Regions from separate parts of the Weizmannia sp. FSL W8-0401 genome, predicted to be linked through region 2. Evidence: riboswitches for the same ligand, from Rfam matches in the RefSeq annotation. Region 2 holds a riboswitch; each other region holds the start of a gene.
What was found. Region 2 has a riboswitch for S-adenosylmethionine ahead of NSU00_RS03865 (O-acetylhomoserine aminocarboxypropyltransferase/cysteine synthase family protein). Riboswitches for the same ligand answer to the same signal wherever they lie in the genome.
Positions count from the first base shown of each region.

Region 1 (7,482 bases), 200 kb from region 2:
ACGGAATGCTCCCCGTATTTCCCTGCCGGCACAGCGCAGTATCATATTAGCGCGGACATTGCTTACAGTTATATGCAGTACTGGTATGCCACGCAAGATCAGGACTTTATGAAGCAATACGGCGTCGAAATTCTCGTGGAAACGGCACGGCTTTGGCTTGAGGTTGGCCATTACCGGGAAAAAGACGGCAAATTTGCGATTGAAGATGTGACCGGGCCGGATGAGTACACAGCCATCGTCAACAACAATTACTATACAAATGTGATGGCAAAATATAATTTGAAATCAGCTCACAAATTTTATCACTGGCTGAAAGAAACAGATGATGCCTATTTTGCGGCATTTGCTGCACGGCTTGGTTTAACGGACAAAGAAGCGGCAAGCTGGCTGAAAGCAGCGGATGGGATGTATCTCCCTTATGATGAAAAACGCGGCATCCACAAACAGGATGACAGCTTTCTCGATAAAGCGGTCTGGGATTTTGAACATACGCCGAAAGACCATTACCCGCTCCTTTTGCATTACCATCCGCTCACGATTTACCGGTACCAGGTATGCAAACAGGCGGACACGGTGCTCGCGCATTTTTTGCTGGAAGAAGAGGCCGATCCGGAAACGGTCCGAAACTCGTATCATTATTATGAAAAAGTCACAACACACGATTCATCGCTGTCCACTTGCATCTTCAGCATCATGGCGTCAAGGCTCGGCGAAACGAAAAAAGCGTATCAATATTTTATCGAAACAGCCCGTCTTGATCTTGATAACACGCACGGCAACACAAAAGACGGCCTGCATATGGCCAATATGGGTGGGACATGGCTGTCCATCGTGTACGGATTCGGCGGCGTCCGGATTAAAGAAAACGGGCTTTTCCTGGACCCTGCCATTCCGGAACAATGGGACCGCTATTTATTCCGTCTCACCTACCAAAACCGCAGGCTCCAGGTGGAAGTCACGCGCCATGCGTTCAAAGTGGCATTGCTGGAAGGAGATGCGCTGGACATCCATATCGGCGGCCGGACAGAAACGCTGCAACCAGGCAGGACGGTTACCCGGCCGATTCCCGGATTGTGAATACAGGCGTTTTCATTGCACAAAAAATAGAAAAAAGCAGCGGGCCCCTTTTTACAGTGGTTTCCCGCTGCTTTTTTCGGAACTTCTGAACGAAGCGGGCTTTAACCGGCAACAGTTGGCGTTTCCTGCTGAAGGAATCCGGCTTCTATTTCACTGTTGTGCCAGCTTTCGTGTATGAAAAAGCCTGCTCAAAATCGGCAATCAGATCATCCGGATTTTCGAGGCCAACCGATAAGCGCAACAAGCTGTCGGAGATGCCGCGTTTTCTTCGGTCCTCAGGCGGCATGGCGGCGTGGGACATTTTTGCCGGATAAGACAAAATCGATTCTACAGCACCGAGGCTGACGGCAAAAACCGGGATTTTTACATGGCTGACGAATGCCCGTAGCGCCTCTTCATCTTCCAGTTCAAACGACAATACCGCGCCCGGCCCTTGTGCCTCCAGCTTTTGCAACGCATGCTGCGGATGGTGCCCGAGCCCCGGATAATACACGTTTCGCACAAGCGGATGCGCATCAAGAAAATGTGCAATTTTCACCGCTGATTGCTGTGATTGGAGCAGCCGCACATGCAACGTTTTCAACCCGCGCAAAACGAGCCATGCATCCTGGACGCCGAGTATCGCCCCGAATGAATTTTGCAAAAAGCCGAGGCGCGCTGCCAATGCTTCATCTTTTACAACTGCAAGCCCGGCGACGACATCGCTGTGCCCCGCTAAAAATTTCGTCGCGCTGTGCAGCACGATATCCGCCCCGAGTTCAAGCGGACGCTGCAGGGCAGGCGTTAAAAAGGTGTTGTCGACAAAGGTGAGCGCCCCGGTTGCCTTTGCCAGTTCACTCACCGCCCGGATATCCGTCACTTTTAAAAGCGGGTTTGAAGGGGTTTCTACATAAAAAGCTTTCGTGTTCGGGCGGACGGCCTGCCGCACTTCTTCAAGGTTGGTCATATCCACAAATGTATGTTCAATACCAAGCCGTGTCAGGACTTCCGTCACCATCCGGAACGTGCCGCCGTACACATCCTCGGTGATCACAACATGGTCGCCCGCCGACAAAAGCAGAAACGCCGTTGAAATCGCCGCCATCCCGGAAGCAAACGCGAAACCTTTGGCGCCGCCTTCGAGTTCGGCTATGACATCCTCGAGCGCTTCCCTCGTCGGATTGAGCGAGCGGCTGTAATCGTATTTGCCGAACTGGTCAATGTCCGCCTGGTGGTATGTCGAAGCATGCTGGATCGGCACACTCACCGCACCGGTCGCCGGGTCAATTTTGTGGCTGTTATGTAAAAGCCTTGTTTGAAAAGAATAATCTTCATTTGTCATCGTGTTTGCACCCCTTCGTGAATGTTGGCAAAAGCTTTTTCAATATCTGCAATCAAATCGCGGTCATCTTCAATTCCGACTGAAAAGCGCAAAAGGCAGTTGTCCACGCCTGAGGCAATCCGTTTTTCTTCCGGAATGTCGGCATGCGTCTGTGTAGCCGGGTAAGTGATAAAACTTTCCGTCCCGCCGAGGCTTTCGGCAAATGTAATCAAAGACAGGCCGCGTAAAAACGGGTCAACCCATGATTCTTCTTTTACACGGAAAGAAAGCATCCCGCCGCGGCCCGGATACAGCACATCTTTTACATCCGGATGCGCGCTTAAAAAGGCCGCCACAGCTTTTGCATTCTTTTCGTGTTTTTCCATCCGGAGCGCCAGCGTTTTCATACCGCGCATCAAAAGCCATGAATCAAACGGGCTGAGTGTGGCGCCGGCGCCGTTATGGTACAAGAAAAGCTTGTCGCAAAGTTCAGCGCCCTTTGCCACGATCAGCCCAGCCAGCACGTCGTTATGCCCGCCAAGATATTTCGTTGCGCTGTGGACCACAATATCAGCGCCTTCTTTGATCGGCCGCTGCAAAAGCGGAGTATAAAAAGTATTGTCCACGATCAGCAGGATTCCGTGCCTTTTCGCAATTTCAGCCACAGCGCCGATATCCGTCTGCTGCATGAGGGGGTTTGTCGGCGTTTCAAGAAAAATGGCTTTCGTTTTCGAGGTGATTTCTTTTTCAATATTTTCCGGGTTGCAAGTATTCACGTACTTACAACAAAGCCCCCATTTTTTATACCCCTGCTCAAGCAGGCGGTAGGTACCGCCGTATAAATCATCACTCACAATCCACTCATCGCCGGCCTGGAACAAAGATAAAACAGTGAAAATCGCAGCCATGCCGGAACTGCACGCAAACCCGCGGTCCCCGCCCTCCAGATCCGCAATCGCTTCTTCCAGCAACTGGCGTGTCGGGTTGCCGGTACGGGAATAATCAAAACCGGTCGACTGCCCAATGCCTTCGTGGTGGTAAGCGGTAGAAAAATAAACAGGCGGGTTCACCGCACCTGTCACGCGGTCACTGCGGTTTCCGATCTGTGCAAGTTTTGTTTCTGTACGATACATGATGGACACTCCCTCACTTAAAATCAAAAAGCCTTCTCCAATAAGAAGAAGGCCATTCTTTTCGTGCATGAACCATCTTCTTATCTTTCAAGTTATGGATCCCATAACTTGCAGGACTTAGCACCTTTTCAACGCGTAAAAGCATTGAAGGTTGCTGAGGCTTCATCGGGCCATTCCCTCAACCTCTCTTGATAAGAAAATACGAGTATGAAATTTGCCATAAACACCGCAAAAGCCATTACACAACGGACTTAAAAAATGCTTATGTTCAATTTATCCCCTTTTTTCGGATTCGTCAAGCTTTTTTAAAAAATTTCCAATTTAAATTTTGTTTTTCTTATGGACAATCAATATGGTGAGAAAATAAAACAGCAAAGATGAAAGGAGAAGCGTAATGACCCCGTCTGTAGTATTCGTGACCCTTTTATTTTAATAGGCCACTGAACCATTGTCACCGAAATCTTTGTGTGGTATCCCCGAAAAGAAGCAGACAGCTGCTGTGTAAATATTGGCGGTAAACACCAAAAAAAGCGGTATTCTTTATGAATCCGCTCTGTCCAATATCCTGTTATTTTGCCTATATAGTCTGGATCAAATCCTGAATATGGAGCATGGCAACCGGTTTCTGGGCGGCAACAACCGGCAACACCTTGAAAGCATGGTCTTCCATTATCCGCAATGCTTCCGCTGCCAGCTGATGCTCACTGACGCAAACCGGATATTTTGTATACAAATCTGCTACTTTTTTGTCCAGTACTTCATGGCCGTTTAAAAGCTCACGCCGGATATCGCCGTCCGTTAAAATACCGGCCAGCCGTCCCCGATCATCAATAACTGAAACAGCCCCCGCCCCCGCTTCCGTCATCATAAATAATGCTTCCTTTATGCCGGTGTCCATTCCGGCAACCGGGTTCATGCTTTTCCGTTTAGCCACATGGCCAACCGTGAGAAGCAAACGCCGGCCAAGCGAGCCGCCGGGATGGAAGAGCGCAAAGTTTTCCGGTTTAAAGTCCCTTGCCTTTAAAAGGGCTACCGCGATCGCATCCCCGAGCGCAAGCGTGACGGTGGTTGTAGAAGTCGGCGCAAGGCCGAGTGGGCACGCTTCCTCAACTTCCCCGATATCCATCACCAGATTCGAACGCCGCGCCAGTGTCGACTTGCGTGAACCGGAAATGGCAATCATTTTTGCGCCGATCCTTTTGATGGAGGGGATCATATTTAATATTTCCGAAGTTTCCCCGCTGTTGGAAATGGCAATGAGGATGTCTTCTTTTGTTATTTTTCCAAGATCGCCGTGCAGTGCTTCTCCCGGGTGAAGGAAAAATGCCGGGGTACCGGTGCTTGCAAATGTGGAAGCAAGTTTCCGGCCAATGATGCCCGATTTCCCCATTCCTGTAAAAATGACTCTGCCTTCGCACGCCAATATCATTTCAATGCCTTCATTTATACGAAAATTGATCCGGTCTTTCAGCTTTAAGATCTCATTGGCTTCTTTTTCCAGTACTTCACGGACGCTTTCGACATAATTGATGCTTCGTTTGAAATCTTTTAACATCCTATTCACCTCCGTTAATGGATGTTTGCTGCCGTTTGTTCTTTTATCATGCGATCAATTTCAATTATTGGCTTTAACATTTCTTCAATATCATCCAGTTTCACCATATTCGGGCCATCCGACCAGGCCTGGTCCGGATCAGGATGGGCTTCGAGAAACAACGCATCGATCCCGCAAGCCGCCGCTGCCCTTGCCAGATACGGGACAAACGCACGCTTTCCGCCTGTTGAAGTGCCGTTTCCGCCCGGAATTTGGACACTATGGGTAGCGTCAAACACGACCGGATACCCTAATCTGCGCATTTCCGGAAGTGCACGCATATCCACCACCAGGTTATTGTAGCCGAATGTCGAACCACGTTCTGTAAGGAGAATTTTTTCGGTGCCGGATTCTTCCAATTTTTGAATGACGTTTTTCATATCCCAAGGCGCCAAAAACTGCCCTTTTTTGACATTCACGATTTTGCCCGTCGCGGCGGCGGCGAGCAGCAAATCGGTCTGGCGGCAAAGGAAAGCGGGGATTTGCAGTATGTCGAGCACTTCCCCGGCTGCTTTTGCCTGGTGCGGCTCATGAATATCGGACGTGACCGGTGCGCCAAATACATTTTTAATCCGGTCAAGTATTTCGAGCCCTTTTTCCAGTCCCGGGCCCCGTTTGGAAAAAATGGATGATCGGTTGGCTTTATCGAAAGAAGCTTTAAAAACGAAAGGAATGCCGAGTTTTCCGGCAATGGTTTGAAGGGTTGCGGCTGTTTCCATGGCCATCGTTTCACTTTCAATTACGCACGGGCCGGCAATCAATACAAGCGGTAGAGATGGGCCGAAAGCTATCCGGCTGTTCAGTTGGACCGTTTTCATTTGCTCACTCCTCATTTTTAAGTTTTCACGTGTCTTTACTCCTTCTACTGCAGGTTACAAATATTATCCTTTAGGAAACCGCACAAGGCAAGGAAGTTGTAAAAAATATTCACAAACTTTTTTCGCTTTTATGTAAAGTTATCTCCAGAAATACCAAGCACAAAACCGGACAAGTTTTGTGCTTGATAACGCGGATGGCGGGTAAAATCTCCTTCGGGGAAATGGCTGGCAAAATATTCCTCTTATAAATGGTAGCTGCATGGGGCTCAATTATTTTATAAATGCCATTAACTCATCAGCCGTTTTGCTTTTGATGATTTTTTGCACAACAGACCTGTTTTCGATAATTGAAATGAGCTTTTTATACATATCATCTAAATCCGCTTGCGTGCCTTCTTTAATATTTAACAAGCAAACAAATTGAACCATTTGCTGATCATGCCAATGAATAGGGCTTTTTAGTGTGCATACTGTCCAAAACGTTTCCTTCGTTACGGGCACCATTGGATGGGGAATGGCTACGAGATTCCCAAAACAGGTTGGCGTAATCGACTCCCTTTCTAAAACAAGGTTTACATAATCCCTTGGTACAAGCTTTTGCTTATATAGTTCATCACATAAAAATCGAATCACACTTTCCTTATCCTGCAATTCCAGTTGGAGGAAAATTCTTGAAGGATGCAAATATTTCTCTGCCACATTTTGCGTCCTAGATAAAAAACAATTTATAGCTTGAATGTCCTTGTCTTCCAAAAAAGTATTCACAACTTGGACCGGGACGCCAAAATCCTCCTTTATAGGGACAGTGCTAATGATCAGATCAATGAAAGATAAATCATAGGATGATAAATTGTAATAATTAATGGTATCGGCAATTTCAATTTCTTGGCCATACAAATTTTGCAATCGGTAGGAGAGCAATTTTGCGCTCCCTACGCCCGATGCGCAAACGATGAGTACTTTTTTTATTTTTTTCTTGTTTAATTTCATCCGTTCTAGCGCAACACCAATATGCAGCGCAATATAGGCAATTTCATCTTCAACCACTTCCATTTGCAAATACTTTTCTATACATTTGCTGGCAATAATGGCGCCTTCAAACGCGGCCGGGTATTTTTTCTTTATATCGTTTAATAACGGATTCCGGATATTCATTTTATACCGCAATCGGTTCATTGCAGGACGGATATGCAGCGTTAACGCCTGGATAAACTCGCGGTCTTGGCGAAAGTCCCAATTCAATTCAGACTTTAAACGATCTAACATACAATTTATAATCGTTCCGGCTTCATCAAATTTACTAAACTCGGCCAGTTCCTTCTTGTGTAAAAGTTTGGTTCCCAATAAATGAACAATAACATAATCGATTTCTGTCCCAGGAAAAGTTAACGAAGTAAAATCTTCCACTTCTTTTATAATTTCATTCGCTACAATTTTTTCAAATGGATGATCATCGACCAGAACATCAGCCAGCTCTTCAATAACAAAGCCTTCCTGGATTCTTCTGCAGGCGATGGCAATATGCGTTGCTAAATTTTCCAAAGATATATCAGAGATTTC
Region 1 covers NZ_JBBPAG010000001.1:634,369-641,850, reverse strand. Annotated here, with positions in the region: gene NSU00_RS02975 (glycoside hydrolase family 65 protein) at 1-1,077, shown strand, start outside; gene metC (cystathionine beta-lyase) at 1,223-2,398, opposite strand; gene NSU00_RS02965 (methionine biosynthesis PLP-dependent protein) at 2,395-3,510, opposite strand; SAM riboswitch class I at 3,588-3,708, opposite strand; gene NSU00_RS02960 (KpsF/GutQ family sugar-phosphate isomerase) at 4,088-5,065, opposite strand; gene kdsA (3-deoxy-8-phosphooctulonate synthase) at 5,080-5,922, opposite strand; gene NSU00_RS02950 (BglG family transcription antiterminator) at 6,193-7,482, opposite strand, start outside.
Region 1: it holds a riboswitch for S-adenosylmethionine, as region 2 does, so the genes downstream of both, NSU00_RS02965 (methionine biosynthesis PLP-dependent protein) here and NSU00_RS03865 (O-acetylhomoserine aminocarboxypropyltransferase/cysteine synthase family protein) in region 2, are expected to answer to the same signal.

Region 2 (7,482 bases):
TGAGATCCGGCATATTGCTTGTCCCGCCGGTTGTTTCCTGGCGGGCGGGGGCTGCCTTGTCCTTTTGTGAAAACCATTGGCCCGCCGTATAGCCGCCGCCTGCACCGGCAAGCAGCGATCCCGAAATCGCAAGCGCCAGCCATTTTCGTTTCATGGTGATGCCCTCCTTGTACAAGAAGCGCCGCCAAAAAGCGGGGCTCTTCCTCTCGATAATTCAATATATGTACAAGCCGGGGGGCATATGCCGGGCAGCGGAAAAAGCCGGTGAAAGTCCCGCAGAAGGTGCAAAACAGGCTGCCGTGAAGCGAAAAAATGGGTGTTGCAAACGGGCTCCGGTTTCTTTAAGGGATACGCCATCCGGCCATGGCCATGCTGTCCACGAAACGGCACGAACGGCGGATGAGGCCATAAACAATTAGTTTCAAACGGGGTAAACCGTCACTTTCTCGCCAATTGGATTCAAAACAGGTAAAAAAAAGAAGCCTCTCCCGCCAAGCCGAGCAAGCGAAAACGGAAGAAGCCGAAAAGAGGTTGAGGGGTTCTCCCCTCGCTGAAATGCTATCTTAGAATCACAAAGGAACTTAAATCCGCCCGGATAACCGGTTCACGAAACGGCATCCAATTGCGGAACAGGCCGGTAACCTGCTGCAAAGTCTTCAATCATGGCGCTGGCTGTCGGAAATTTTCCGGCACCCGGGCCGGTAAGGGTAATTTTTCCAACCAGGCTGCCGTAAATTGTGACGGCGTTGTTGACGCCTTCCACCGCATAAAGGGCATGTTCGGAAGGAATAAGGACAGGCTTAACGGATGCTTTCAGCGTGCCGCCGTCACGGTATATGTCCGCAATATGCTTATAACGGAGCCCCTTCCGATCCGCTTTTTCAATATCCGCAAGCGAGAGCCCGCCTATACCTTCAACTTCTACTTTCTCCCAGTCCGGCTGGGTTCCGAATACGAGCCGGCTTAAGATCATCAGCTTGCAAAAAGCGTCCTGCCCTTCCACATCATTGCCCGGGTCAGCTTCTGCATAGCCGTGCTGCCTGGCGATTTCCAACGCTTCTTCAAACGGAAGATGTTTTTCGCGCATTTCCGATAAAATAAAATTGGATGTGCCGTTTAAAATCGCCTGCACACGCTGGATGTCATTGACCTGAAGCTGCTGGGAAATCGTCCGAATCACAGGGATGCCGCCTGCGGTTGTCGCTTCATAACCGACAAACACGCCTTTTTCTTTCGCTTTTTCAAGCAGCACATTCCCATATCTTGCAAACATGACTTTATTGGCAGTAATGACGTGGCAGCCTTTTTCAATCGCTTGTAAACAGTAAGAAAAGCCTGGTTCTTCCCCGACAATCGCTTCAAACACGACTTCAAGGCCGGGAATGGCAAGAATTTCCCGGAAGTCCGTCGTGACGAGCACAGAACTGTCAATGTTCCGCTTTTTACGGGGGTTTTTGATCAGAACCGCTGCAATCTCTACCTCGGCATGCAGCTTTTCTTTCAGCTGCTCCCGGTGGGTCCGGACGGCTTCATACACGCCCTGGCCGACCGTCCCAAAGCCGAGCAGCGCTGCTTTAATCACCCTCATTTATCCAAAAACCTCCCTGCAATATAGCGCTATTCGCCTCTGAAGCGTTTTGTTCATGTGAAACATCAAGCGGCCCGGCGGTCTCCGGTGCAGCCGGCACCCATAAGCTCCCGATCCGGAACAGGTGTGCAGGCCGTCCGTGCCAACAAAATTGTATAGTGGGATCAGCCCGGAACGGATCCCGTGCAAGTTTTCCGGATCGCCTGTTGGCATTCGCCGTGGCGGCCTTCGCACGAACCTGCCTGGCCCGTTACCTGCTTTTACCGGGCTGTAACGGCCGTCGCTTTTGTAATGGCTTGATCGAGGTCGGCTGTCAAATCTTCGACGGCTTCAAGCCCGACAGACAAGCGGATCAAATCACCCGTGACCCCTGACTTTTCCAGTTCTTCATCGCTCAGCTGCGAATGCGTAGTCGTTGCCGGGTGGATGATCAGCGATTTCGCGTCGCCGACATTCGCTACATGCGACCACAGCTTGATATTGTCGATCACGCGCCTCCCTGTTTCCCGGCCCCCTTTCACACCGAAGTTAACAATGGAGCCGTAGCCGCCGTTCAAATATTTTTGCGCCAGCTCATGGGACGGATGGTCTTCAAGGCCCGGATAATTGACCCATGCAACACCCGGATGGTTTTTCAGAAATTCCGCGACTTTCAACGCATTTTCGTTATGCCTTTCCACGCGCAGATGCAGCGTTTCAAGCCCTTGCAGGAATAAAAAGGCGTTGTCCGGGCTTAAAGCCGGCCCGAAGTCGCGCAAAAGCTGAACGCGAAGTTTTGTGGCGAACGCAGCCTGTGCCGTGTCGACGCCGTAGCGCAAGCCGTGGTAGCTCGGATCCGGTTCGCTGAAGTCCGGAAATTTCTCTGTGTTCCAGTCAAAATGCCCGCCGTCAACGGCAACACCGCCGATCGCCGTTCCGTGCCCGCCGATCCATTTTGTCGCCGAATGGACAACCACGTCCGCTCCCCATTTGATCGGATTCGAGCCAAACGGAGAAGCAAACGTGTTGTCGACAATCAAAGGAATGCCGTTTTCATGGGCAACTTCCGCCACTTTTTCCACGTCGAGCACCTGCAGGCTTGGGTTGCCGATAATTTCCGCATACAATGCTTTCGTTTTCGGGGTGATCGCCTGGCGGAACGCTTCAGGGTCAGACCCGTCCACAAACTTGACGTTAATGCCGTATTTCGGCAATGTCACGGCAAACAAATTATAGGTGCCGCCGTAAAGATTGCTGGCGGATACGATGTCGTCGCCCGCACGCACAATATTCAAAATGGAGAAGGCAATGGCCGCCGCGCCGGATGACAAACCGACAGCCGCCGTTCCGCCTTCCAGTGCGGCAACGCGTTTTTCAAACACATCCACAGTCGGATTGCCGAGGCGGGAATAAATGAAACCTTCTTTTGATAAATTGAAGACGCCCTCTGCATGTTCTGTATCCGGAAAAACGTAAGAAGTCGTCCGGTATACCGGCACGGCGCGCGAGCCTGTCGCCGGGTCCGGTTCCTGGCCCCCGTGCAGCAATAAAGTTTCCGGTTGTAATGATGATTGTGTCATTTTTAAAGCCTCCCGATTTTTTAAAATTTTCCCGCGAAAGATGGAAGAGGAAATGAAAAACCCTCTTCGTAAGGGAAGAGGGTTACAATGTATGTAAGTTCCTCCCTTATCTTTCAGACGCATGTCTGTAGGAATTAGCACCTTTTCAGGCAAATGCCTGAAGGTTGCCGGGCTTCGCAGGGCCTAGTCCCTCCGCCGCTCTCGATAAGAGTTTCTTTTCATAATTCAATTTTGAATGACTTATTGTTTAAGATTATAGAAGACCAATGGCAAACCGTCAACCTTTTTTGAAAAAATTTTCTTTTTCTTCTACAAAATTGGCGACAACAGCCGGGAAATGGACTCTTTAAACCGTACATAAAGCGGCCGGTTCTGGTAAACATGGAGCGTTAATTCGGTTGATTTGGCCATGTCGTCCCGGAAAATGCCGGCAAGTGTGCCGGAAAGCTCGCGGTCGTACAGCACGGCGTTCACTTCAAAATTGAGGCGGAAACTGCGCACATCAATATTGGCCGTGCCGACGGAAGCAATTTTCCCGTCTACGACAATCATTTTCGCGTGGATGAACCCATTTTGATAAATGTACACTTTGACGCCCGTTTTTAACAGCTGGCCGATGTTGGAAAGCGTCGCCCAGTAGACAAACATATGGTCCGGTTTATTTGGAATCATAATCCGGACATCCACTCCGGATAAGGCGGCAAGCGTCAGCGCATTCAGGAGGCTGTCATCCGGAATAAAATACGGTGTTTGCAAATAAATATATTTTTTGGCGGAATTGATCATTTTAATATAGCTGTTTTTAATCTGCTCCCATTCGGAATCGGGGCCGCTTGAGACAATCTGGATATCGGTTTCCCCCTGCGGCGGGATGACCGGGAAATAACGTTCTTCATTTTTCACATCATGCGGCGATGCCTGATTCCAGTCTAAAATAAAGCGGGTCTGCATGGCATAAACAGCGCTCCCGGAAATCCGTAAATGCGTGTCCCGCCAATAACCAAATTTTTTATTCAGGCCAAGATACTCATCCCCGACGTTAAAACCGCCGATATAACCGACCCGTCCGTCGATAATCGCCAATTTCCGATGGTTTCTGAAGTTGACGCGCAAATTAATGAGCGGGATACGGGCTGGAAAAAAGGCCGCCACTTCCCCTCCGGCTTCAATCAGCGGCCGGAAAAATTTGCGGCGGAACAGCATCCGCGATCCCATATCATCATAAAGCAGCCGCACCTTTACGCCTTCTCTTGCTTTTTGGGACAGCAGGTCAATCAATTCATGGCCGAGACGGTCATTCCGGAAAATATAATATACAAGATGAATACTGTCTTTTGCATTCCGGATGTCTTCAAATAAAGCCTGGAATTTTTTCCTGCCGTCTGTGAAAATATCGACGTGATTGTCCTGGGAAAGGATCGCCCCGTCATTCATCAGCAGCATATAAACGAGATCCTTATACTGGGCTGTCCGCTCATCATGGAACGGAAACCGGTTTTCGCGCAGCAGTTCAATCTGCTGCTGGGAAATTTCCTTAATGCCGATCTTCTCCTGTACCTTCCAGTCAAAAATTTTCCGGCGGCTTAAATTTTGCCCGAATACCAAATACAGGATAAAGCCGGCAATCGGCAGGAATAGCAGCACCAAAAGCCAGGCCCAGGTTGCGCCGACATCCCGCCGTTCGAGGAAAATAACGGTTCCTGCCAGAATAAAATTCAAAAGAAACAAGATAACCAATAGTACCGTTACAATCATTGCGTTCTCCTTTTCGTACACCCTTTGTTCCTATTGTAGGTTTGTTCCCGGCCGGTATCCGGGAACACGGTGAAGTGTTTTGAAATTGATATAGGATATGTTTGCGCAGCAAAAATAACAATTGTATCATACCATAATATTTGCGTCTTACCTATCATACAGCACTTTCCCTGCCATTGCATGCAAAAAGAACCGCACCAATAGATACGGTTCTTTTTCGCGCCTTTATTAAAAGTTAACGTAGTTTCTCGGGTTTTGGGCACCGGCATGTGGCGGCGGTGTCCAGCGGCCGTTATAAATTTCAAAGTGAAGATGGGGCCCTGTTGATTCCCCGGTATTTCCCATTGCGCCGATCTGCTGTCCTTTGCTGACGTGCTGCCCGGTGCTGACGCTGTACGAGCTCAAATGGGCATAAACGGTCGTGTACAACTTCCCGTTAATATAGTGGGTGATCATGACGCAATTCCCGTATGAAGAAGAGTGGTACGCCCTGAACACGACACCGTCGGCTGCAGCGACAACCGGTGTCCCGATGCTGTTGGCAATGTCAATGCCCGGATGGAACCCGCCGGAACGCCCGCCGAATTCAGATGAAATATATCCGGATGCCGGTCGCGTAAAGGACCCGGAAGATACTTGCGGAAGGGATCCGCCGGAATGGCTCCCGGAACTTGACTTGACCGATGCAGAGCGGGTTGTCCCTGCGTTTGATCCTGCTGATCCTGTTGATCCTGCATTCGTTTGTGCCTTTGCTGCTGCATCTGCTTTTGCTGCAGCCTTTCTTTCTTCCTCCGCTTGCTTTTTCGCAAACGCAATGGCTTTTTCAATGGAAGCTTTTTGGTCAGCCAGGATGCTCTTTTGTTCACTCAGCGACATTTTCTCTTCTTTAAGGCTGTCTTTTTGTTTTTCCAGCTTTTTGATTAATGCCGATTTCTCGCTCTCATCCTGTTTCAGACTGTCTTTTAATGATTGTAAATCAGACAGCATCGATTCCAAATCGGACAGTTTCTTCTCTACTGATGCCTGTTTGTCTTTTAAATCCTGTTCATCTTTTTTCTGTTCTTCCAAAATTTGCCGGTCTGCTTCAACCAATGTCTTCACTGCCGAAAAGCGGTCAATAAAATCACCGACGCTTTTCGCTTCCAAAAGAACATCCAAATAATTAACCGAACCGCCGCCGTTTTTCTGCATTGCGCGGGCGCGGTCTTCTAAAATGGCGTTTCGGTCTTCAATCCGCTTTTTGATTTCGGCGATATTTTTCTTCAGATCAGCAATCTGGCTTTTCGTTGTGCTGATATTCTGTTCCTGCTCGCTGATTTTTTTGTTCGCCGATTGAATTTTAGACTCAATCGCCTCAAGCTGGCTGCCGAGAGAAGCCTGCTTGTCTTGAATGTTGGAAATCTGGTTGTCTTTTTTGTCCATTTCGGATTGGACATTGGAAAGTTTACTCTCAATCTCGCTTTTTTTCTGCTGCAAATCTCCTGCCGCACTCGCATTGGACTGGTAGCCGAACAGGCCGCCCAAGCTGAGCGTGCATACAACGGCAGCAGGCAGAATGGAACGCTTCTTCATCTTTTTCCCCCTCAGAGCAATATGGTTTTGTTTTATGTATCCGGGGACGCAACGCCCCGTTTTTCCTATGTTTTAAAACGAACGGAAAAGGGTATAGCATAAAAATCAGGGACCGTTCGGACGGGACCGGAATACATCCCTGCCGTTCCCGTTACACTTTCAAATAACGGCGGATCGACATCGAACTGCCCCAGATTCCGATGCAGACGCCAAGCACGAGCAGCAGGCCGTCTATGCCGTAAATGAACGGGCTGATATCAAGCATATGGATAATATTGTTTTGAAGCTTCGGCTCCACGATTTTATAAACGGAGTAATAGCCGAAGGAAATCAGCATAATCGGCAGAATGGACCCCAGGATCCCGAGCCAGAGCCCTTCGAGAAGAAAAGGCCAGCGGATAAACCAGTTTGTCGCCCCTACCAGTTTCATAATCTCGATTTCTTTTCTTCTGGCAAAAATCGTAATTTTAATCGTATTCGAGATAAGGAACATCGCCGTAAGCAGCAGGGCAATGATTAACACAACCCCGACATTGCGGCAGATACTTAAAACATGGAACAGCTTTTCCACTTTTCCTTTACCATAAATGACGGATTCGACATGGTCCATTTTTTGAATTTGTGCTGCAACTTTCGGCGTGTCTGTCGGCTGCTTTGTTTTGACAATAAATACATCATACAATGGGTTGTCCTGCTGGAACAGTTTAAAATCATCACCCATTCTTTTAATCAATTCTTTTAATTCCTGTTGTTTAGAAGAAAACTTGACAGAATTGACGGCATCCAGGCTCTCAATCTCGCTTTTCAATTTTTCCCTGTCGGCAGCCTTTGCCGCTAAATCAATATGGACGCGAATTTCCACGTCGTTTTCAATATCGGAAGCAAATTTATTCATGTTCAGGATGATGACAAAAAATACGCCGACCAGAAGCAGGGTAATCGTTACGGCACTTGCCGATGCAAACATCATCCAGCCATTCCGGCCAAGGCTTTTAAAACTTTCCCGGA
Region 2 covers NZ_JBBPAG010000001.1:836,973-844,454, reverse strand. Annotated here, with positions in the region: gene NSU00_RS03875 (S41 family peptidase) at 1-154, opposite strand, end outside; gene NSU00_RS03870 (homoserine dehydrogenase) at 605-1,588, opposite strand; gene NSU00_RS03865 (O-acetylhomoserine aminocarboxypropyltransferase/cysteine synthase family protein) at 1,849-3,147, opposite strand; SAM riboswitch class I at 3,251-3,358, opposite strand; gene cls (cardiolipin synthase) at 3,457-4,902, opposite strand; gene NSU00_RS03855 (murein hydrolase activator EnvC family protein) at 5,131-6,474, opposite strand; gene ftsX (permease-like cell division protein FtsX) at 6,626-7,482, opposite strand, start outside.

Region 3 (7,482 bases), 1.7 Mb from region 2:
AAAACGTTGTTTGGCGAAAATGCGATCCAGACGCTCGATGGAAAAGAGCATCTCCACCGGAAAGCGCTGTTTTTATCGCTGATGGGGCCGGATGCGCAGCAGCATTTGGCATAAATGGTCCGGGCAGCATGGGAAGCGCGCATCCCCGAATGGGAGCAAAAAGACCGTATTGTTTTGTTTGACATCCAACATGTGAAAAAGAAAACGCCTGCCGGTGAATGGCGGGCGTTTTCTTTTTTCTCAATCGTCTCTTCCCAAAATGCCGAGAATTTGCAAAATGTAAATAAACAGGTTGATAAAATCAAGGTACAGGCTTAAAGCCAAAAGCGGGACCATTTCCTCGGAAATGCCATGGTGCTTCATTTGGTTAAAGTCAAAAACAACATACAGGGAAAAAACAATCGCGCCAATGAAGGAGTACGCGAGCATCCCGGTTGAGGTTAACGGGCTGAAAATGCTGAATATTCCGATGAAGATCAGCGCCAACAATGCGACAAGCAATGCGGTGCTTAAAAAGCCAAGATCCCTCTTGGTAACGGCCCCAATAACACCCATCACGGCAAAAATGCCGAACGTGGAACCAAAAGCGAGCAGGACGACCTCAGCACCGGCCTGGGATGCATAATAAGCTACAATCGGATATGTCGTAATACCGGAAATAAAGGTGAAAGCATAAACGAACATATACCCGACGCTCTTTTTCCTTCTTAACCAGAAAGCGGCGATGACCATTGCAATTTCTGCAACCATCAGCGGCATCATAAGCGCAGGCGGAATGAATCTCCCCGTATATAAACCCGCCGTTGCAAACAGCAGTGAAACGGCAAAGACGCCAAGCACTTTCTGGAATACAGACCTTGATTGTATGGCCTCCATAAAATCCCTCCTTTGTTTTTCTTATTACTATTATATTTTCACATCGCCCCTGATTTCAATCTTTCCGTCCCATTTTAAAAAATTTTGCGAATGCCCTTGACAAAAATAGGTGGAACATTTAAAGTGTATTTAAACTAAATAATATTTAAAATTCTTATCCAGAGAGGTGGAGGGACTGGCCCCTTGAAGCCTCGGCAGCGGTCTTTTTTAAAGAACTGTGCCAATTCCAGAAAGCAATTGCTTGAAGATAAGAAGAGCGGACGGTTCTGTTTTGCAATCCATACCTCTTCTTATTGCCGAAGAGGTTTTTTTAATGGGCCCATGCAGCTAAAAGCAATTTCTTTCTGCGCACAGCAGCTGTTTTAAAAAATATGCAGAAAGAGGGAATCATGATGACAAAAACATTAACAAAAGCGCCGTACAGGGCAGACATTGTCGGAAGCTTTTTGCGCCCGGCCCGGTTGAAGAAAGCGCGGGAAAAATTTGCAGCGGGAACCATCCCGGCCGAAGACTTGCGTGCAATAGAAGATGAAGAAATCCGCCGCCTGGTCGACAAACAAATTGAAGCCGGCCTCGAAGCGGTAACGGACGGAGAATTCCGGCGGAGGTTCTGGCATACAGATTTCATGGAACATTTAAACGGGGTAAAAGGATACGTGCCGAACCATGGATACCGGTTTGTCGGCATCGAAACGGAAGCTTATGACGTCCGGGTAACCGGAAAAGTCTCCTTTAACCCGGACCATCCGCACATAAAAGATTTTATTGCGCTGAAAGAAATCGCCGGGGACAGGGCGGTTGCGAAAATGACTATTCCAAGCCCGAATCAGTTTTTCAATGCGGGAATCCGCAATGAAGACATTTACCCGGATCTTGAAGAATACGCAAATGATATTATCCAAACTTACCGGGATGCGATCAAAGCTTTTTATGATGCCGGCTGCCGCTACTTGCAGCTGGATGATGTTTATCTTGCCGGCCTGTGTGCACCGAAACTGCCGTTTGCAGACAGTGAGCTCGAAAGGGAAAGATTGATTGATCTCGCTTTACATGTAGCAAACAGCGTACTGGAAGACAAGCCGGATGATCTGACCATCACAACCCATCTGTGCCGCGGCAACTACCAGTCGAAATGGGCTTTTGAAGGTCCGTATGATAAAATTGCCCCGAAAATCTTTGCAAATGAAAAAGTAGACGGGTTTTTCCTTGAATACGACGATGAGCGTTCCGGCGGGTTTGAACCGTTGAAATACATTCCGGAAGGCGGGCCGAAAGTCGTGCTTGGCATTTTTACATCGAAAAAGGGAGAGCTTGAAGATAAAGTGCTGATCAAAAACCGGATTCGGGAAGCATCCAGGTATGTACCGCTCGAACAGCTTTGCATCAGCACCCAGTGCGGCTTCTCCTCCACCCACCACGGCAATCTTTTAACAGAAGAGCAGCAGTGGGACAAAGTAAAATATATTGTGGATACCGCAAAGGAAATTTGGGGATAAACCGGGAAAACCCGCTGGGGCAGCCAGCGGGTTTTTTATCATGATGGAGGCACGAATCCCTTTCCTGTCTGCTTGTTCATGATCGAAGCACACAGCCCTTGCTTTAATGCGAATGCTGGGCACGGTTGACATTCCCCCGAACCCCGTGTGCGTGGGCTGCTTCTTCAGCCGGCGATTTAATGAAAAGCGTAATCGCAAAAGAGACCAGGCAGAGAATCGTGATCGCATGGAATGTCGGCATAAAGCCCCCGAGAAGGGAAGCGATGACCGATCCGGATAATGCGCCGATGCCGAAGCCTTGGTAAATCACTGAATAATTGGCGCTTTGATTTTTCAGGCCGAAGAAGTCTGAAATAATAGCCGGAAATACGGTGACATTTCCGCCGAAACCGAAAGCAATCGCAGCAACACAGATAAAGAACAGGGCGAAATTTAAGTGGGCATAGCTCAAAATGGAAACCGCAACGGCCGTCGCGAGCAGCGTCCCTGATACCACTTTCATTCTTCCCACATGGTCTGATAAACCGCCGAGAACGAGCCGCCCGATGGTGTTAAAGACGGCAATCAGCGCCACTGCATTGCTGGCCGTCGCAACATCCAGCCCGACAAGCCTCGTGCCGATGTCTTTAACAAGGCCGATCAGATATAAACCGCTCATACACGCCGTGAAGAACACGATGAATAAGAGGTAAGCTTGTTTCGTTTTGAGCATTTCTTTGATGGTAAAATCTTTTCCGGCCGGCTGTTTGGACACAGTACCGGATGTGGTTGTATTTTCTGCTTCTTTCAAGAGGAAAGATCCGCCGGTGATCATGGCAATTGCAATCACTCCCCAGCAAAGAAAAGCCTGTGTGACACCAAACGAACTGAGGACGGCACCGTTTATAAACTTAAATACCAGGCTGCCGGTCCCGTATGCCCCGACGGAGATGCCTGAAACGAGGCCTTTTTTATCCGGAAACCATTTCATTAAATTGGATAAAGTCGTGATATAAGCTGTCCCGTCTGCATAACCGACAATAAGGCCTGCCAACAGATAGAGCATCCAAAGTGAAGGTGCAAATGAACTCAAGATTAATCCTGCGCCAAGCAAAATGCCGGAAAAAGCAACCAAGCGGCGCAGCCCCCATTTTGCCTGCAATTTTGTCGCAAACAATGTCGATACTGCAAGTGCTAGGCTTAAAATAGAAAATGTCGTCGATACTGCACTCAATTGCCACCCGAATTTATCAACAAGCGGCTGGTTAAATAAACTCCATGTATAAACAGTCCCAAGCCCCATTTGTACAATCATCGTCCCCAATACAATCAGGCTGCGGTTTGCTTTTCGTTCTAACATGTCCGATTCCCTCCGTTTCTTCTGTCCTTTTCTACAGTTCAAATTATAGTACGAAAATAAGGAGGGAACTCATTTTCGGAACGAGAATGCTTTAAAAAGGAATAAACGGTATACAGAAAGGAATGGATGGCACAGGAACAAACCGCTTCTTGAAACTTTCCCGCGCAATGTCCATAAAAGATGGCATATGGATAAAATCAGGTATTCCAATTTATGCACAATCTTCCTGAAAAACGGTATTGCCGGAAGCAGGCCATGCCCGCTTTTTCGGCGCAACACCTTGGAGGATGGCAAATTGGAAAGCAGGCAACTTTTCACACGCGAACGGCCGCAGTGCGCAAAGTAGGCCATGCTATTTTTCACGCCCGCCCCGGCAAAAAAGGAAAAAGCCGGCATACACTTTTTGTTCATGCCAGCCGCTTTTCCTGCATGGCTGGGCGCTTTATATTAAAAATGCATCAGCGCTTTAAACTGTTTCACATTTCTTCTGCTTACCGGTATTTCCGCGTCCATCCCTTTTAAACGGAGCAAATACGTCTGATTGAACCACGGCACAATTTCCCGGATCTTCGTTAAATTTACAAGATAAGACCGGTGGCAGCGAAAGAAAAGATCCTCAGGCAAAAGGGACTGGAACTCGGATATCGCCATGGGCATTTCAAACGTTTCCTGTTGTGTATAAACAAGCGTGATTTTTTCCTGAGCGGCGCAGTAAAAAATATCGTTTGCATCCGCCACAATAATTTTCTCGCCCTTGCGCAAATTCACCCGCTCTTTCCGGTGAAGCCCGCCATTTCGCGGCACAGCCCCTTCTTCTCCCGGCAATGGATGCTCTCTTTTATACGCAGCCTCAAGCCTTTTCAACATGGCGGCAATTCTTTTTTCTTCATATGGTTTTAAAATATAATCAAATGCTTCCAGTTCAAAAGCCTGTACGGCGTGTTCCTTATAAGCCGTTGTAAAAATAATATACGGTTTATGCGCAAATTTGCTGATGCTTCCTGCCAGCAGCATGCCGTCCAGGAAAGGAATATTAATATCAAGAAAAATCGCATCTGTTTCATGTTCCTGTAAAAATTTCAGCACATCCAGCCCGTCTTCAAAACAATCGGTAATCTCAATCCCGCTGTACGTTTCAATCAAATACGCCAGTTCTTCACGTGCCGGTATTTCGTCTTCCACTATAATGGCTTTCATATTCTCCCACCTTCGGAACCTCAAAATAAACTTCTGTTCCGGGATTCAGCCTTCTGATGGCCAGGCCGTCTCCGTAAATCAGTTTGACACGGCGATGGACATTATAAAGGCCAATCTGTGTGACCGACATATTATCCTGGTAAACATGCTCAATCACTTCTTCCGGAATGCCTGCCCCTGTATCCGCCACACTGATGCGGACTTTATTTCCCACCTCCTTGACGGAGATTTTTACGATCCCCGGCCCTTTTACTTTTAAAATCCCATGGTTGATTGCATTTTCCACAAGCGGCTGGATAATCAGGCTCGGGATCAGCACGGATACGGCGTCAATCTCATATTCAACCTGCAGGCGGCTGCCGAATCTCGCTTTTTCAATCTCAATATAGTCGCGCACCTGCTGCAGTTCTTTATTGATATCAATAAAATCATCAGCCAATTCAAGATTATAGCGCATAAAACCGGATAAGTTCATGATTAATTTTCGTGCTTTATCGGGATTTCTGCGGGTCGTGGAGGCAATCGCATTTAACGCGTTAAACAAAAAATGCGGGTTGATTTTTGTCTGGAGCGCCTTCCACTCCGCTTTATTGGCTTCTTCTTTGATTTCTTCGATGCGCGAAATTTCCATGAGCGTTGAAATCATCTGGGCAAGGCCGATTGCCATTGTCTGCAGGGAGTAGGTGATTTTGTTCGCTTTTTTATAATAAATTTTCAATGTGCCGGTGACTTCATCCCGCTCCTTTAACGGAATAATCAGCAGGCACTGGATCTGCGGGGTCTGCTGGTCCTGGATATGGTTGCGGATCGTAATTTCCCCGCTTTTGATCGCAGTTTTTGTCAGATCACTAATAATTTCATGGCCGATCTGGTACCTTTCCTGTCCGAAGCCGACATAAGCCAGGATTTTTTTCTTATCGGTGATGGCAACTGCATCGGCGCGGATCTCATTTTTAATGATGGCGCAGATTTTTTCCAACGATTCTGCATTGATGGCGCGGAAATACGGCATGGTTTTATTGGCAATATCAAGCGCCAGTTTTGCCTGTTTTGCCGCCACAAATTCCTTCTCGCCCTCCACGCTCTTAATCAGCAGGACAATCAATCCAATATTGACGTCGCCCGCGATCATCGGGAAGGCAATTTTGGACACAATATCCACCCCGGTGCTGAACGGGTGGGCAAAAACAAGAATCAAAAGCATCGTTAATATTTCACAAAACATCCCGGCTGCGATCCCGACGAACCAGCGCCAGGAATTTTTCACTTTCCTGCTGATCAGGCCGGAAATGATGCCGGCTGTAATACTCGTAATCAAGCACGGCACGGAGGTAACCCCGCCAATATCTATTAAATAACGGTGCAACCCGGAGACGATGCCTGTGATAATGCCAACCCACGGGCCGAACAGGATGCCGCCGGATACGATGGCAATAATCCGCACATTGACAAGGGACCCGTCCACCTTAATGCCTGAGTAAGTCGCAAAGATTGCAAAACTGCAAAAGACTGCAGTGATAAAACTCAATTCAAAAACAGACGGCTGCTCCTGTTGAAAGATTTCTTTAAAACGCGGAACTCTCGTGATAAAAAATAAGCAGGTTAATAAAAGGGCAGCCCTCTCAAATATTTCCAGCAGCATTTCAAATGACGTTTCCACCGTGCTACCTCCCTCGCGAATGCCGGAAACCGCCCCTTTAAGGCCGGGCCTGGCGCCTGTTTTTTCATGTTTCCTAACTCCAGTTTACTCGATTCCCCGCGCAGTTGGTATGAAATTTAATGGAATTTATGGCGGCGGTTTTTTGTAAACGCAGAAACCCCGTTCTATATAGAAGACACCGGCTGAAAAAATGCCGGGAAAACGCTGCAAACGCGGGCTGTGCAACAGGATGCTCAAACGCATCGAACGGCAAAAAAAATTGCAGGCATCCCCTCCCGCAATCTTTCAGCCGTTTTCCGGCGCGCTTTACCCCCAATCCTGTGACAAATCATAAGCAAGCGGCGTTTCAATGATCTTTTTCACTTCAGCGGGATCATCCGTTTTGCCCAGCGCCCACATTAGTTTCGGCACGATCGCTTCCGTATTCATATCCCCGGAAACAATCACCGGATATTGCGCGACTTTTCTTCCGACTTCATACAAATACAAATCATGCCCTTCTTCCAAGCATTGCGTCGAAATCATAACAACAATCCCGGCATCGGTCAATTCCTTGATTTTTGGCAGCAAATTGCGCCCTTCAAACGGCACCCCGCCGTTCCCGAAACTTTCAATGATCACCCCGCGGTAATGTTCCTTTAAAAAATCAAAAATCTCCGGCTTTGTGCCCGGGTGCAATTTTAAAAGAAAGACATCCGGTGACAGGCTTGTCTCAATATGAAACGGCTGCTCCGGCGGTTGTGGCCTCCAATGATAGTGCACCTCGTCCCCTGCTACATAAGCCACATACGGATGATTGATGCTTTCAAACGCATCGTAGCTTTTCGTCCGCATTTTCACCGCCCTTGTGCCCATGATCACGCGCCCGTCAAACACGACAAAAACGCCGCCAATCTCCTCGCAGGCAAAGCGGA
Region 3 covers NZ_JBBPAG010000001.1:2,512,928-2,520,409, forward strand. Annotated here, with positions in the region: gene NSU00_RS12385 (hypothetical protein) at 1-114, shown strand, start outside; gene NSU00_RS12390 (Bax inhibitor-1/YccA family protein) at 241-876, opposite strand; SAM riboswitch class I at 1,028-1,130, shown strand; gene NSU00_RS12395 (5-methyltetrahydropteroyltriglutamate--homocysteine S-methyltransferase) at 1,269-2,372, shown strand; gene NSU00_RS12400 (L-lactate MFS transporter) at 2,476-3,711, opposite strand; gene NSU00_RS12405 (LytR/AlgR family response regulator transcription factor) at 4,159-4,908, opposite strand; gene NSU00_RS12410 (sensor histidine kinase) at 4,868-6,568, opposite strand; gene NSU00_RS12415 (asparaginase) at 6,875-7,482, opposite strand, start outside.
Region 3: it holds a riboswitch for S-adenosylmethionine, as region 2 does, so the genes downstream of both, NSU00_RS12395 (5-methyltetrahydropteroyltriglutamate--homocysteine S-methyltransferase) here and NSU00_RS03865 (O-acetylhomoserine aminocarboxypropyltransferase/cysteine synthase family protein) in region 2, are expected to answer to the same signal.

Region 4 (7,482 bases), 530 kb from region 2:
ATGGTAAAGGTGAAACAGGGCATGCTTAACGGGACATTGCAGGAAACCTATCTGAAACACCGTTCAAGAAGCGCGAGAAAGCAACGGAGCTTGCAACAATCCATCAGGATGTCTCAACGATTCAAGCAGCCTGTACGCCCGTCAATCGGCGTAAAGCACGGATCAGTTTCCCTGCATTCAAGCCGTTCATCGGCAATGGGGCATTTAAGCAAAATAGTAGAGCTTTCGTTTTAAGCCTGGTATGTGGGGGACTGATCGTTGATGCGCGCGAAATTTACGAGACTCCTGCGGGAAAAGCGAGCCAGGAGAGACCCCGCAGCGAGGTACGAGCGAGGAGGCTCGCCGGCCGCCCGCGGAAAGCGAGTGAATTTCGTGCGCATCAACACCCCCTTTATCAATCCATACGAAAGTGTACAAAAAGAGTGTCTTGGAATCCCGATATTTAAACCTTATCGAGAAAAACTTGACACATACTTTTCACTTCTTTTAACTTGGTTTCCGCTTACATTTTTAATATAATGAGAGTGTAGAAAGAAAAAAATGTTTAGGAGGCAGTACATGTTATGAAAATTCCTGTAAAATCCGTTACATCGCCGAAAAAGTTTATCGTAGGGAACGGTCTGCTTGCCAATTTATATACGTACATAAAAGATTTGGGCGACAATGCCTATGTGATTTGCGACGAATTCATCCTCGGCCGCGCAAAAGAAGAAGCCGGAAAATCTGTCCGGGAAGGCGGTGGGAAAGCAACTTTCGAACAGTTCAATTATCAAATCACCCAGGAAGAAGTAGACCGTAACCGCCGGCTTGCACGTGAAGCAGGCGCCAATGTCATTGTCGGCATCGGCGGCGGAAAAACGCTTGATACCGCAAAAGCAACCGCTTATTATGAAAAACTTCCGGTTGTCATTTTTCCGACGATTGCCTCCACTGACGCACCGTGCACGGCCCTTGCCGTTCTTTACAAAGAAGACGGCGCTTTTGACCGTTACTTGTTCCTGCCGAGCAATCCGGATGTCGTGCTCGCAGACACGGAAATTTTAGCTGCAGCACCGGTCCGCTTTTTCGCCGCCGGGATCGGGGACGCGCTTGCCACTTATTTTGAAGCGCGCGCCTGCTACGCGGCAAACGGCGACAACCTTGTTTTAATGAAGCCATCTCTCACCGGCCTGGCCATTGCCCGCACTTGTTACGAAACGATTCTCGAAAACGGCGTAAAAGCAGTGGAAGCCGTGAAAAACAAAGTGCCAACCCGGGCAGTGCAGGATACCATTGAAGCGACCATCTATTTGAGCGGTGTCGGTGCGGAATCCGGCGGTCTTGCCGCAGCACACGCCATCCATAACGGCATGACCGCTGTCCCTGCCCTCCATCGTGCACAGCACGGCGAAAAAGTGACATTCGGCCTGCTCGCACAGCTCGTTCTTGAAAACGCGCCAAAAGAAGAGCTTGAAACGGTAATCCGCTTTATCAAAGCAGTTGGCCTGCCGCTGACACTGAAGGACCTCGGCGTTGAAGAATTTGTGGAAGCCGAATGGCGGAAAGTGGCGGAAGATGCCTGTGCCGAGGATGACACAATGGGCAACGAACCATTCCCGGTTACGCCTGATGATGTGTACAATGCCATTGTTGCCGCTAACGCCATTGCTGAAAAATACCATGACTAAATCAAAGCAGCTTATATGAACCCATAAAAACGGCGGGAAAACACGATTGTGTCTCCCGTCGTTTTTATTTATCACCGGCTGCTTTCATTCTGCTGTCGGAGCCGTTTTAAAAGCGGCATGGCGGCCAGGTGCTTGTTCCTTTTCAATCCTTTGATGGCGCGCACGGGCTTCTATCCCGAAACATCGAGATGGCTGGTGTTCATTCCTTTTCTATCCTGAAAAAATGCGATACTGATTTTCATTCCTTTACTGGTGCAGCGTTTATCCGGCGTGGCGGCAATCTGATCGCCCGCTTTTTCAAGTATGCCCGTGTTTCGGGCAATTGCCAGCAGCCATGATGGATTTGCTTCATTTTCCGGCGCGTACCCGGGACCCCTTTCCGTCTCAAAGGCAAGCCTGAAGCGGCAAGCAGATTATTGCGGATCCGTTAAGGCGCCTGTCCTAGCTGCATGCTGGTAATCTTCCGCCGGTTCCCATCCTTTGCAGACATCCACCCATTTTTCGGCCTTCCCGTATGTATACAATTCTTCGCAGGTCAGTTCAATTGCCGAGTTGCCGCTCCCGCATGCCGGAAATACAGTCGTGAACCGTTTGAGTGAGACGTCCATATAGACCGGCAAATCTTTTTTCAAACCGAATGGGCAGACGCCGCCGACAGCATGGCCGGTATGCTCGAGCGTTTCTTCTGGTGACAGCATCCGCGCTTTCCCGCCGAATGTTTGCCGGAATTTTTTATTGTCGATTTTCGCATCTCCCGCGGTGACAACAAGAAGGGCTTCTTCCCCACCGGTACCCCTGAACGCAAGCGTTTTTGCAATCCGTTCCTGTTCCGTGTGCAGCGCCTCAGCCGCAAGTTCAACCGTCGCGCTTGATGACGGCAGGACGAGCACCTCTTCTTCCCGGTCCCACTGCTTAAAATAAGCTTTGACATCTTCCAATGACATGAAGGCGACACTCCTTTTTGTGAAAATTTTAACCCTATTGTAACGGAAGCCATTCCGGGTTGCAAACGGGCTTGCCAAGTTTTTCGCCGGGCACACCGGCTGATTTCCCAAAGATGCGCGCTAATCTTCATTCGTTTTTCAGCGGGCAGTCCCTTGCATGCGGCTGCGAAAGAAAGACAAGGCTTCCTGCTGTTTTTCAGGCTTGCGGTATGCTTCTCCAAGCAGCTTTTCCAGCCACTCGCTTTTTTCCGATGCAGAAAACTGCGGCTGCTTCAGAAGCTGGCGGCACTCGTATAAAAAATCCACATATTGGGCGTAGTTCGTATCATAATGCCCGGATAATTCATTTACAATGCGGGAAGCCAGTTTCGGGCTTGCCCCGGCTGTAGAGACACTGATGGAAAGCCTGCCCTTTTGGAAAAACGCCGGAAAAGCAAGGTTGCCGCTTCCCGCATGGCCGGCATCGTTCACGAGGGCTTGGGCCGGGGCATGGGTAACAATCCGGCTGTTTGTCTCCGGATCATTTGTCGCTGCAACAACCACATCAGCCTCCCGGATGTCTTCCGGTTCGAATGTTTTCTGTTTCCAAATGAACGCGTGTTGTTGCGCCAAAACCTGCAATTCATCGTTCAGGTGCGGGCTTACGACTGTAACGCATGCCCCCGCTTCCTGGAAGAGCCGGAATCTACGTGCCGCCACTTTTCCGCCGCCGATGACCACAGCCTGCTTCCCGTCTAAATTGACCATAACCGGTACCCAAACCATTCCTGATCTCCTTTCCAGTTTATCCGGTGCAGAAACGCCTCGTGCTTCCTGCCATTTTCGTGAATGTGCCCGTACGCTCCCTTTCCAGCGTTTCCTGGGGAGCCGGAACCGGGCAAGTGCCGGCATGCGCAATGGAGCGCCGGACCGCGGGCATCTTTCAGGCTGATCGGGCCCAAAAAAGTGCCGGTACGCACATTGAAACACCGCACCCAGGCATTTTTTAAACTGCATCTCCCCCAAATAAGGGAGGGGTTCACAATAGAAAACGCCGCAGGCTTCCCCCAGGCTTTCCGGGGGCAAAAAAGGTCCCGGAATCTCAAATAAAAGCCTCTGCACCCAACGCTTCCTTTGCCCGGGCGGCCAATGCGTCCGCCATATCCGGGTGACAGCCGAGATACCGTGCCAGCCGGATATCATATCCTTCCCGCTGCAGCATGCCCACTTTCTTTTCCAGCGACCGGACGAGCACGCCGGTGAACCAAAGATATGGGGCCACAACCACCGGGCGCCCGGCCGCGGCCAGCTCCTTCAGCGCCTCATCAAAACGGGGCTCAAGCACCGCCAAATAAGCCGTTTTGATCTGTTCTGCCCCCAGTTGCACGCGCAGCCCGTCCGCAATTTTTGCAAAATCGCACAGTGTTTCCGGATTGCGGCTGCCGCGTCCGACCAGCAGAATCCAGGCACCCGGAGGCATACCGGTTTCCAAAATATTTTCCGCCAGAATTCCGGTGATCCGGTCCCCGACGCCGAGCGGGCGGCCGTACGTAAACACAATATGCGGATAACGTCGTTTCGCTTCCCGGATCGCACGCGGGATATCCTCATAATAATGCCCGGCACTCAGCAGCAATACCGGCACAACGGCGATACGCCCTGCGCCGCCCCGGACAAGCGCATCAATCCCTGCTGCAATATCCGGTTCCGCAATTTCCAGATAACAAATTTCCTGGAGATCCGCATCCACCTGTGCCATCGCTTGCCGGATTGCCGCTGTTGCTTCCCGGGCGGTTTCGGGCACACGGCTGCCGTGGCTGACATATAAAACACCTTGTTTCATACCCGTTCACCCGGTACAGGCCGGAGCAGCGGAAAGCTGTTCAAACCATTTCAACTCATCGCGCAGTTTTACCACTTCTCCGATGATCAAAAGCGATGGGTTGCGCAACCCGTCCGCCTTTTCACTTAAATTTCCAAGCGTGCCGACCGCGGTTTCCTGTTTTTCCGTCGTGCCCCAGCGGATAAGTGCAGCCGGCATGTCCGGCGATTTGCCGTGCTTTATCAGTTGCGCACAGATGAGCGGCAGATTTTTCACGCCCATATAAATGCAAAGTGTATCAATTCCCGCATATTTGGACCAGTATGCATCAAGATCTTCGCCTTTTTTCGTGACGCCCGCGATAAAAGCAACGGATGTACTGAGCCCGCGGTGGGTGAGCGGAATGCCGGCATAGGCGGGCACGGCGGAACCGGCCGTAATCCCCGGAACGATTTCAAACGGAATATGCTTTTGCACCAGTACTTCCGCCTCCTCCCCGCCTCTGCCGAATATAAACGGATCGCCGCCTTTTAAACGGACAACAGTTTTGCCTTGGTTGGCAAACTTCACAAGCAGGTGGTTGATCGTATCCTGCGACATCGTATGGGCGTCCGGCTTTTTCCCGCAGTAGACGAGTTCCGCATCCGGCCTTGCTTCTTTTAACAGATCCGGATTCACCAGGCGGTCATATAAAATGACATCCGCTTCCCGGATCATGCGCAATCCTTTCACTGTGATCAGTTCCGGATCGCCGGGCCCTGCCCCGACTAAATATACTTTTCTCATTTCTTCACCTGCTTTAAACTTAATCAGATAACTGGTTGGTTTGGTTTATGCGCCCACTTCTCCCGGAGTGGCTGTAGCAGCGGCTTAGAAGGGATGGCCGTTTTTGCCACAGCACCACCTGGCAGCCTTATTTTTTCTGAACCGTATGCAGCCCGCATTCGGTTTTATGAAAGCCCGCCCATCTTCCCGCTCTTGAGTCGCTGTTTCCGACAGCACGTGTGCACGGGAAGCAGCCGATGCTCGGGTATCCCTGGTCATGCAATTCGTTATACGGGAGATGATGGGACTTGATATAGTTCCAAACGTCATCCCATGTCCAATGAATCAGCGGGCAAATTTTAATCGAATGGAACCTTTCATCTTTATTGACAAAATTCGTTTTCGCCCTTGTCGGCGATTGCTCCCGCCGCAAGCCGGATATCCAGGCCGCCGCTCCCTGCAGCGTTTCTTCAAGCGGCTTGATTTTCCGGATATAGCAGCATTGGTCCGGATCCCTTTTCCAAAGGGCAGATCCGTATTGCGCCGCCTGTTCATCAAGCGTAAGCGACGGTTTTTTCATTTGGATATTTAAAGTCGGATATTTCTTTTTTACTTTTTCAATCAATTCGTAAGTCTGCGGAAAGTGCAGGTCCGTATCCAAAAATACGATATCCGCATCTTCTCTGACTTTCGAAATGAGATCAATCAGCACCATTCCTTCTGCGCCGAAGCTGCACGCATATACCACTGATTTACCGTACGTGCCATATGCCCACTGCAAAATTTCCAATGCACCCTTTGTTTTATCTTCCGGCACGAACGCTGCAAACGGATCCGACGTAAACTGTTCATATGTGAGCCGCGTTTGCTCCACTCTATTCCCTTCTTTCTTATTCGATTACTAAGGATTAAACGACAAAAATCTTCTTACCCTGAAGTAAGAAGATATCCATTCCCGGGAAATCTTCTTATCTTTCAGGCCACCACCTGCAGGAATTGGCACAGTACCCGTTTTCGGACCTGCTGCCGAGGCTTCACAGGGCCCTTCCCTCCACCTCTCTTGATAAGAAAATAACAACATATAAGCTTGAAGTTTATTGTATACCTTCTTATGCTATTCGTCAACGAAAAATTCTGATAAAGAAAATAAGGCCCATTTTCACGAAAAGTGTTACATGTAGTTTTGGGCCACCTTTTTCTTTCTCATTTGATGAAATGGTTTCCAATCTTTACTTGCATGTGTTTTTTTCAAATCTTGCTCTGTACCAAATCGGTTCATCAATTCACCTTTAAACTTGCGGCGTACCGGCTCAGCTCCGCGTTTCATCATCACCTGGATTTTTGAAGCCATTTAAAAGGGCGACAACTATTCGTTCCCTTTTACCATAGAGGCCTTTCTTTATGATCAAACGAATAAACATAAGGCATCATAAGAATCAAACAAGCCCAAATAATGATGATTAGTGTTATGAATGCAATTTTTGGAATGCCCAATATCATTAGTCCAAATGAGATGAAAAAGCAAAGCAGGGAAAAATATCCAACTTTATTTCGAAACTTCAAACTTGGATATAACTTGGCTTTACAATTTGGACATTCTATGGTTTGGTCAAACTTCCATAACCTCTTAAAGATATAAATCCACTTAAATGGATGGTTACAATCAGAACATTTTGGCAGGCTCATTGACTTCCACCTTCCTTTTCTTCGATTTTAACATAAAATTCAATCTTTTTTATGCCAACAACAATGATTTAGAAAAGAGTCTTCCTTTTTCAGTGCGTTTTCCAACCTGCGGGGGTAAACTACATATATCCAATGACAGAGACTGAATGAAGGCAAAGCGGGGTGAAAAAATGATTCATTTGGATAAGCATCATGACCCCCGGACAAACGGCATGCTGCTGCGCCAGCTTTCACGCAGGGCAGTCCAGCCGGGTACCCTAATCCAGGAAAATGAAGCGCTTTTTCAAAAATACTGCCAGCCGGAATTTCACAAACCGTTTTCCCTTTCACGGCTGCTGCTGAACCGGAGATATCCGGTTGAACCGTATAAAACCCTTGCAGATCAGAACGGCCTTGTCTACCCGGAATGGAAAACGATATTGGATCAAGAATACAGCCGGCTGCTGTCTGTGGCATCCCGTACAGTCAATGTGGCAGATTTCGGGGCTGCCGGCGATGGAAAAACCGACTGCACAGCGGCATTCCAAAAAGCACTGGGAAACGGCCGCGTGAAAGTGATCGTACCGGAAGGCGTTTATCTTGTAAAGGGGCTTAAGCTGCCTTCATGGACATGCCTTTG
Region 4 covers NZ_JBBPAG010000001.1:304,107-311,588, reverse strand. Annotated here, with positions in the region: partial or broken gene NSU00_RS01585 (ISLre2 family transposase) at 1-234, shown strand, start outside; gene NSU00_RS01580 (glycerol dehydrogenase) at 564-1,667, shown strand; gene NSU00_RS01575 (hypothetical protein) at 1,796-2,005, shown strand; gene NSU00_RS01570 (YbaK/EbsC family protein) at 2,081-2,611, opposite strand; gene NSU00_RS01565 (NAD(P)-binding protein) at 2,750-3,376, opposite strand; gene NSU00_RS01560 (sirohydrochlorin chelatase) at 3,693-4,433, opposite strand; gene cobA (uroporphyrinogen-III C-methyltransferase) at 4,440-5,198, opposite strand; gene NSU00_RS01550 (phosphoadenylyl-sulfate reductase) at 5,326-6,051, opposite strand; SAM riboswitch class I at 6,143-6,247, opposite strand; gene NSU00_RS01545 (hypothetical protein) at 6,349-6,507, opposite strand; gene NSU00_RS01540 (TIGR04104 family putative zinc finger protein) at 6,558-6,863, opposite strand; gene NSU00_RS01535 (glycosyl hydrolase family 28-related protein) at 7,034-7,482, shown strand, end outside.
Region 4: it holds a riboswitch for S-adenosylmethionine, as region 2 does, so the genes downstream of both, NSU00_RS01550 (phosphoadenylyl-sulfate reductase) here and NSU00_RS03865 (O-acetylhomoserine aminocarboxypropyltransferase/cysteine synthase family protein) in region 2, are expected to answer to the same signal.